DNA from 4 places in the Alsobacter sp. SYSU BS001988 genome. Region 3 is predicted to be linked to each of the others. Evidence: predicted binding sites of a transcription regulator. Region 3 holds the regulator's gene; each other region holds the start of a gene.
The links. The regulator LexA, encoded in region 3, represses DNA repair genes until DNA is damaged. The targets are predictions, from matches to a motif close to TGTTCNNNNTGTGTTCNG.

Region 1 (2,198 bases), on a different contig from region 3:
CGCCATGCAGGCGCTGGTGTCCATGATCGCGCTCACCTGCGTGGTCGTCGCGGTGGGCCTCGCCTTCTTCCTCAGCTTGGTGGTGATCGCCCGGCCGATCGAGGAGCTCACCCGCTCGATGACGCGGCTGGCGGAAGGCGACACCACCATCGCGCTGCCGCCGCAGGACCGCTTCGACGAGATCGGCGACATGAACCGCGCTCTCGCCGTGCTGCGGGACGCCGTGAAGCGCAACAACGATCTGGTGACCGAGCTGAAGAGCCGCGACGACCGCGAGGCCGTGCTGCGGCGCCAGGCCGAGGTCAAGGGCCGCGCCATGAGCTTCGACCAGCGGCTCCGGGCCTGGATCAACGAGATCGGCGGCCTGATCACCCAGCTGGCCGAAGCGGCCGGGGCCATGACGGCCTCGTCCGGCCGCTCGCGCATGGGCAGCGAGTTCCTGACCGAATCCTCCCGCAAGGCCGCCGCGGAGGTGTCGCAGGCGGCGGCGTCGGCCGAGCAGCTGTCGCGCTCGGTGGAGGACATCGAACGGCGCATCGTGGAATCGGCCGCGATCGTGCGCCAGACCGTCGAGACCGCGCGCCAGACCGGCTTCTCGGTCGACGATCTCGCCGCCATTTCGAACCGGGTGGGCGGCGTCGTGCAGGTCATCGGCGAGATCGCCGGGCAGACCAACCTCCTGGCCCTCAACGCCACCATCGAGGCGGCCCGCGCCGGCGAGGCCGGCCGCGGCTTCGCCGTGGTGGCCGCGGAGGTGAAGTCGCTGGCCTCGCAGACCGCCCGCGCCACGGCGGAGATCGCCGAGCAGATCGATTCGATGCAGCGGGCCGGGGCCGGATCGGCCGCCGCCCTGCGGGCGATCCAGACCAAGATCGCCGAAGTGGACGAGATCTCGGCCGCCATCGCGGTGACGGCCGACCAGCAGCGCGCCTCGACGGCCAGCATCGCGGCCACGATCCGGTCGACCGCGGACGGCGCGCAGGCCATGGCCAAGCTCGCCGAGGACGTGGACGCGTCCTCGTTCGAAAGCGCCCAGAGCGCCGGCACCTTCTTGTCCATCGTGCGCGAGATCGACCGCCAGGCCGTCGCCATGCGCGAAGAGGTGGAGCGGTTCTTCCAGATGCTGGAAGCCGCGTAGCCGGGATTTCCGGGCCAATTCAGCGGCTTGGGGAAGCGGAGCCTGGGCGGGCGCGCGCGTTCCCGACGCGTTCCCGCATCCTGGAGAAAGACTCTCGTTGACTCCTTCGTCAATCGCTGGAATCCATAGAGAACAAAGACAGAACACATTTCACCGCTGACCAACCCCCGTGGAGCCATGCCCGCATCCGCGTCGCCTTTCGTCGTCTCCGCGCTGCGCGAGCGCATCGCCGCCATCGGGGCGGACGGACAGGCGCGCGCGCTGCGGCCGGCGGCCGCCTTCGCCACCCTCGGCCATGCCGGGGCGGACCGGGCGCTGGGCGGCGGCCTGCGCCGGGGGGCGCTGCACGAGGTGCGCTCGACCGAGCCGGCCGCCCCGCTGCCGGCCTGCGGGTTCGCGCTCGGGATCGCGGCGCGCCTCACCGGCGCGGGGGAGCGCGCCGCGCACTGGCTGTGGGTGCGGCAGGATTTCTCGACCCTGGAGGCCGGCTCGCCCTATGGGCCGGGCCTCGCCGCCTACGGGCTCGATCCCTCGCGCCTGATCCTGGTGACGGCCGCCGACGCCGCCGACGCGCTGCGGGCGGCCGAGGAGGGCCTGCGCTGCCCGGCCGTCGGGGCGGTGCTGGTCGAGCCCTGGGGCGATCCCAGGACGCTGGACCTCACGGCGACGCGGCGCCTCGCTCTGGCGGCGGAGGCGTCGGGGGTCACGGCGGTGCTGCTGCGCCCCGGCGCGCGGGAAGGCCCGGGCGGCGCCGCGACCCGCTGGATGGTGGGACCCGCCCCGAGCCTGCCGACGCCGGCGCGCGGGGTGGGCCGCCCGGCCTTCGCCGTCACCCTGGCGCGCAGCCGCCAATCGGGCGCGGACGCGCTGTCGGCGCCCGCCAGGGCCGCGTCTCCGGCCGGCCGTCCCGACGCATGCGAGGCCGATCCCGACGACGCCCAGGCGGGCCGGGAAGGCGACCGCTGGATCATGGAGTGGAACCCCGATGAACACGCGTTCCGCGACGCTCGGCGAGACGGCCCCGGCCGGGCCGCCCCGGACTGGAGCTCCAGGCCCGGAG
Region 2 (2,198 bases), on a different contig from region 3:
GTGTGATGACGACGCCGACCGCCCACGCGCTCGCGCCTTCGCGCGCCCGCCTCACCCCGGCCCGGCTCACCGCCGCCGTGGCCCTGGGCGGCGCGGCCACCATCGGGGGCGCGCTGTTCATCGAGCATGCGCTGGGCGTGAAGCCCTGCGAGCTCTGCCTGGTGCAGCGCATCCCCTATTACGCCGGCGTCCCGCTGGCGGCCGTGGCCGCCTGGGCGGCGGCGCGGCGCCCGCGCCATCTCCTCACCACGGCGCTGGTCGCCTCCGCGGCGCTGGTGTTCCTCGTGGCCGCGGCGCTGGGCGGCTACCACGCGGGCGTCGAATGGGGGCTGTGGGCCGGCCCCAGCGACTGCACGGGACCGGTGACCAAGCCGGCCGCGATGGGCGATTTCCTGAAGCAGCTCCAGACCACCAAGGTGATCCGCTGCGACGAGGTCGCGATGCGGATCTTCGGACTGTCGCTGGCGGCCTGGAACTTCGTCATCGCCAGCGGCCTGGCCCTCGCGGCGGGCTACGCCGCCTGGCGCACCCGGGCGCGCTGACGCGCCCGGCGCGGCTCACCGGCCCATCTTCTCCTTCAACTCGTCGATGCGCTTGGAGGCCTCGGCCTTGTCGAGCTTCGGGTCGAAGGCGTCGGGGTCGTGCGCCTCTTCGGAGAGGGTCTTCAGGTAGGAGGCCTGCGCGCCCGTCATCGGCTCCTCGCCGGTGACCCAGTCGTCGGGGTCCTTGATCTGGTTGGAGTTGGGCGGCGCCGCGTCGCTCGGCTTCTTGGGGTTCTCGCCCGTGAAGGGCGCATCCTGCGGATTGCGGCTGTGGGTGGCGGCGGGGGACGGCTTGCTCGACATCGCGGGCCTCTCTGTTCCGTTTTCGTTCATGATCAGGAACGCGGCGCCCGGCCTCTTGTTCCGGCGTTCGGGGCGGCGTCCGGCGCGGCTTTCGGCCGCCGCGGCGCGGGTCTAAGCTGCGCCGGGCGCCAGGCCGGATCGGCCCGGGCTCCGCCCCCCCGCGAGGACGACCGCTTGACCTCCATTCCGTCTCTGTCCGCCCGCGAACTCCTGGCCCTGTACGCAGCGCGCCGCCTCAGCCCCAGCGAAGCCGTCGAGGAGCTGATCCGCCATATCGCCCGGCGCGAGCCGGAACTGTGCGCCCTCTATCTGTTCGACCCCGACGCCGCCCGCGCCGCCGCGGCGGCCTCGACGCGCCGATGGGCGCGGGGCGAGCCGGCGGGCCCGCTCGACGGCGTGCCGGCGACCATCAAGGAGAACATCGCCACCATCGGCGCGCCCACGCCGCTGGGCGCGGCGGCGACCCCGCTCACGCCGTCGACGCACGACGCGCCCCCGGCGGCGCGGCTTCGCGAAGCCGGCGTGGTGCTGCTCGCCAAGACCACCATGCCCGACTACGGCATGCTCTCCTCCGGCCTGTCGAGCTTCCACAAGCTCGCCCGCAACCCGTGGGACCCGCGCATGACGCCCGGCGGCTCCAGCGCGGGCGCAGCCGCGGCGGCGGCGGCCGGCTACGGGCCGCTGCATCTCGGCACCGACATCGGCGGGTCCGTGCGCCTGCCGGCCGGCTGGTGCGGCCTCGTCGGCCTCAAGCCCAGCGCCGGGCGCGTGCCGATCGATCCGCCCTATCTGGGCCGGGTTGCGGGGCCGATGACGCGCAGCGTGGCCGACGCGGCGCTGATGATGTCGGTCCTGTCCCTCCCCGACCCCCGGGACGGCACCAGCCTGCCGCCTCAGGCCGTGGACTGGAACGACCTCTCCGTCGACCTCAGGGGTCTGCGGCTCGGCCTGCAACTGGACATCGGGGCCGGCCTGCCGCTCGACCCGGAGGTGAGGGCGGCCGTCGAGCGCGCGGCCTCGCTGTTCGAGGCGGCGGGCGCGATCGTCGAGCCGGTCGCCCCCGTGCTGACGCGCGAGATGCTCGACGGTCTGGACGATTTCTGGCGCGTGCGCGCCTGGGACGACGTCTCGCGGCTGGCGCCGGCGCAGCGCGACCTGATCCTGCCCTATATCCGGGCCTGGGCCGAATCGGGCGCGGCGCGCAGCGGGCTCGACGTCATGCGCGGCTACAACCGCACGATGGAGATGCGCAAGGCGGCAGGCGCGCTCTTCGCCGCTCACGACTTCGTGCTCTCGCCCACCTCGCCGGTGCCGAGCTTCCCGGCCGAACAGGCCTCGCCGATCCACGATCCG
Region 3 (2,198 bases):
AAGCCGGGGCCGACGTCACCGAGACGGCGACGCTCGGCGCCGACGTCGCGGCCAACGACTCGCGCCAGGACTACCTGCGCGCGACGCTGGAGCGCGGACCCGGCGGCGAGCTCCGCGCCACGCCCTTCGGGCGCCAGGATTCATCGATGCTGCGGGTGCTGGCGCAAGCCGACTGCCTCCTGGTGCGCAAGCCCCACGCCCCTCCCGGCAAGGCCGGGGACCCCTGCCGCATCGTGAGGCTCTGAGCAGGCGCGCCCGACGGCCGACGCCAGCGGCATCGGGCCGACCGCTTCCAAGCCCGCCGGCCTGACGCTGCGACGCGCCCCGCGCGGGCGGCGGCCTGACCTCCATGACGGAATCGCGGGGGACGATTGCGGAACACAGGCTGAACATGTATGGTTTGTTCGTGATTTGTTTTGACGAGTCGCCGGGTGGTCCCGGCCGCCGTCGGACAGCGGAGATCCTTGCGCGATGTTGACGCGAAAGCAGCACGAACTCCTGCGCTTCATCCACGATCGCCTGCGCGAGGACGGCGTGCCGCCCTCTTTCGACGAGATGAAGGAGGCGTTGGACCTGAAATCGAAGTCGGGCATCCACCGCCTCATCATGGCGCTGGAGGAGCGCGGCTTCATCCGCCGGCTGCCCAACCGGGCGCGCGCCATCGAGGTGGTGCGGATGCCCGAGCAGTCCGTGCCGGGTCAGGCGCCCCGGGGCCGCTTCAGCCCGAACGTCATCGAGGGCAATCTCGGCAAGCTCCGCCCCAAGGTCCTGGGCGAAGAGGCTAACCAGAACGTGTCCATCCCGGTGATGGGCAGGATCGCGGCGGGCACGCCGATCTCGGCCATCCAGTCGCGCAGCCACACGATCAGCCTGCCGCCGGACATGCTCTCCTCCGGCGAGCACTACGCCCTCGAGGTCCGCGGCGATTCGATGATCGAGGCGGGCATCCTCGACGGCGACACCGTTGTGCTGCGCAAGCAGGACAACGCCGACAATGGCGACATCATCGTCGCCCTGATCGACGATGAGGAGGCGACGCTGAAGCGGCTTCGCCGCCGCGGCTCCTCGATCGCGCTCGAAGCCGCCAACCCGGCCTTCGAAACCCGCGTTCTCGGTCCCGACCGGGTGCGCATCCAGGGCAAGCTGGTGAGCCTGCTGCGCAAATACTGAGCCTCGGTTCGGACGCGTCGCGCCGGTCACCTTCTCCCGTCGAGGGGATCGGGGTCGGGATCGGCGTCATCCTCGGGGCTCAGGGCCGGCTGGACAGGCGCCGCCGGTTCCGTCCGCGGATCGGGCGGCGCGGTGCGGGCCGCACGAGTCGTCCTGGCTCTGGGCGACGGGATCTGCGGACCTTGGCTGGGTTTGGCCTGCGCTGGCGTGACGTCAGCCTGCGCGGCGTCAGCAGGCTCGGCGTCGCCAATAGCGGATCGCGGCTCCGCCGGCGCCAGCGCTGACGGCGCGCTCGTGGCCTTGCTCTTCTTTTTCTTTTTGCGCGAAGGCGGCGACACGGCCGGGCGCGCCTCCTGCGTCTGCGCGCCCCCATCCTCAGCCGCAGGCGCGGCGGCCGGCGGGCTGCGGACGGGCTGGGCGGGAGCGCCGGCCGGAGCCCTCGGGGCCGGCGGTGCGGGAGCAGGAGCCATCGGCGCGCTGACCGCCGCTTCGTCGTCTTCCTCGCCATGGGAGGGCGTCCCGCCCTGCGCGGCGCGGGCGCGGGCGGCGGCCGCGGCCTCCAGCGCCTTGGCGCTGGGCTCGCGCGGCGCCGCGGGCCGCGGGATCCAAGGCCGGTCCCGCTGAGGGCTGCGCTCGCTCTCGATGCGGAAACCCTCTCCCTCGCGGACCAGCGCCACGGCGCCCAGCGCGGCGAGGCGCGTCCGGTCGAGCACCAGCGGACGGTCGCACCAGGCGGGCGCGGCGAGCGGGGTGACGATGACGGCGGCGCGGCCGCAGTCCTCCGCGAAGGCCGCCGCCGAGAGCACCTGCGACAGGGCCTCGCCGTCCGCCATTTTGACCACGCAGCCGAGCGGATCGCAGGACGCGCCGGCGCCGAGGCTGGGGTCGCCGACGCCGCGGACGTCGCCATCGGCCCTGAGCCACTGCTCGGTCACGAAGGATCCGGCCTGCCGGCCGACGATCACCATCCGGCCCTCGGGCCCGCGCACGGCCAAAGCGCGCCCGTCCCGCGCCATGACCACGTCGGG
Region 4 (2,198 bases), on a different contig from region 3:
CTTGGCGTTCTCGCGTCCCTGGCCGAGGCGCTGGCTGTCATAGGAGAACCAGGCGCCGGACTTCTCCACGATGCCGGCCTTGACGCCGAGATCGACGAGCTCGCCCATCTTGGACACGCCCTCGCCATACATGATGTCGAACTCGACCTGCTTGAAGGGCGGCGCGACCTTGTTCTTCACCACCTTCACGCGGGTCGTGTTGCCGGTGACCTCCTCGCGGTCCTTGATCGAGCCGATGCGGCGGATGTCGAGCCGCACCGAGGCGTAGAACTTCAGCGCGTTGCCGCCCGTGGTGGTCTCCGGCGAGCCGTACATCACGCCGATCTTCATGCGGATCTGGTTGATGAAGATGACCATGCAATTGGAGCGCGAGATCGACGCCGTCAGCTTGCGCAGCGCCTGGCTCATCAGCCTGGCCTGGAGCCCCGGCTGCACGTCGCCCATCTCGCCCTCGATCTCGGCCCGCGGCACCAGCGCGGCGACCGAATCGATGACCAGCACGTCGATCGCGCCCGAGCGCACCAGCGTGTCGGTGATCTCCAGCGCCTGCTCGCCCGTGTCGGGCTGCGAGATCAGCAGGTCCTCCAGGTTCACGCCGAGCTTGCGGGCGTAGACCGGGTCGAGCGCGTGCTCGGCGTCGATGAAGCCGCAAACGCCGCCCTTCTTCTGCGCTTCCGCGACGGTGTGCAGCGCGAGCGTGGTCTTGCCGGAGGATTCCGGGCCGTAGATCTCCACCACGCGCCCGCGCGGCAGGCCGCCGACGCCGAGCGCGATGTCGAGGCCGATCGAGCCGGTCGACACGGTCTCGATCTCGACCGCCTTCTCGTTCTTGCCGAGCCGCATGATCGAGCCCTTGCCGAAGGACCGTTCGATCTGGGAGAGCGCGGCGTCCAGCGCCTTGGCCTTGTCCATGGATTGCCCTTCAACGAGCCGGAGCGAGGGTTGCGACATTGCTGGGGATCCTTATGGCACGAGCGCGAAACGAGTCTCAACTTGCGTCTGAGACAAACATGATCACGTTCTGTTCTCACCCGCAAGTTCTTTTTTTGTTCCACCCATTGCAACCGCGCAGCGACGCGGGTCGGAGAACGCCGGGGGCGGCGGTTGCGCTGCGAATGGGCCGCATCATGAGGCCTGGGCCGCGGCAGACCCCCTCTCCCCGGGACGGGGAGAGGGCTGGGGTGAGGGGGTGTCTCAAGGGCCCCGCATAGCGGCCGACTCCCGCCGCCCCCTCATCCGGCGCAGCGCGCCGCCTTCTCCCGTTCCGGGGAGAAGGTTCGCCGCCGCCCTCACCCCAGCGCGGTCTTCACCGCCTCGATCAGCTGCTTCAGCGTGAAGGGCTTGGGCAGGAAGGAGAATTCCTCGCCGTCCGGCAGGTTCTTGCTGAAGGCCTCCTCGGCGTAGCCGGAGACGAAGATCACCTTGGCCTTGGTGTCGCGCTTGCGCAGTTCGCGCAGCAGCGAGGGGCCGTCCATCTCCGGCATCACGACGTCGGAGACGACGAGGTCGATCTTGCCCTGCTGCTCGTCGAACACCTCCAGCGCCTCGACGCCCGAGGACGCCTCCAGCACCGTGTAGCCGCGCTGGGCCAGGGCCCGCGCCCCGAAGGCGCGCACGGCCTCCTCGTCCTCCACCAGCAGCACCACGCCGTGGCCGGTGAGGTCCGCGCTGGGCTTGGGCTTGCCGCCGGCCGCGCGCGCGGCTTCGGCCTTGGCGGCCTCCGCCTTGGCGGGCGGCAGGTCGTCGGCGTTCTCCTCGCCGCTGTGGCGCGGCAGATAGATGCGGAAGGTGGTGCCGCGGTCGACCACGCTGTCGCAGAAGATGAACCCGCCCGACTGCTTGACGAAGCCATACACCATGGAGAGGCCGAGGCCCGTGCCCTTGCCCACCTCCTTGGTGGTGAAGAAGGGCTGGAAGATCTTGTCGATGATCTCCTGCGGAATGCCGGTGCCCGAATCCTGGATCTCGATCAGCACGTAGTCGGCGGCCGGCATCACCTGCTCGCCGGCCGCGACCGGCTCGGTGGCGTGTACGTTGCTGGTGCGGATGGAGAGCCGCCCGCCCTCCGGCATGGCGTCGCGGGCGTTGACGGCGAGGTTGACGACCACCTGCTCGAACTGCGTCAGGTCGGCGCGCACCGGCCACAGGTCGCGGCCGTGGCGCACGTCGAGCTCCACCCGCTCGCCCAGCAGGCGCTT

Region 1: the regulator LexA is predicted to act here: its motif matches at 1,267-1,284, upstream of ACYVO7_RS03720 (ImuA family protein).
Region 2: the regulator LexA is predicted to act here: its motif matches at 858-875, upstream of ACYVO7_RS21980 (DUF3072 domain-containing protein).
Region 4: the regulator LexA is predicted to act here: its motif matches at 1,037-1,054, upstream of recA (recombinase RecA).

Annotation. Positions count from the first base shown of each region.
Region 1 is NZ_JBTAMK010000001.1:874,618-876,815, reverse strand. It holds gene ACYVO7_RS03725 (methyl-accepting chemotaxis protein) at 1-1,138, shown strand, start outside; gene ACYVO7_RS03720 (ImuA family protein) at 1,316-2,198, shown strand, end outside.
Region 2 is NZ_JBTAMK010000017.1:10,766-12,963, reverse strand. It holds gene ACYVO7_RS21990 (YqaA family protein) at 1-6, shown strand, start outside; gene ACYVO7_RS21985 (disulfide bond formation protein B) at 6-542, shown strand; gene ACYVO7_RS21980 (DUF3072 domain-containing protein) at 558-845, opposite strand; gene ACYVO7_RS21975 (amidase) at 1,020-2,198, shown strand, end outside.
Region 3 is NZ_JBTAMK010000006.1:103,203-105,400, reverse strand. It holds gene ACYVO7_RS13715 (molybdopterin molybdotransferase MoeA) at 1-245, shown strand, start outside; gene lexA (transcriptional repressor LexA) at 472-1,170, shown strand; gene ACYVO7_RS13705 (ComEC/Rec2 family competence protein) at 1,197-2,198, opposite strand, start outside.
Region 4 is NZ_JBTAMK010000002.1:22,065-24,262, forward strand. It holds gene recA (recombinase RecA) at 1-951, opposite strand, end outside; gene cckA (cell cycle histidine kinase CckA) at 1,290-2,198, opposite strand, start outside.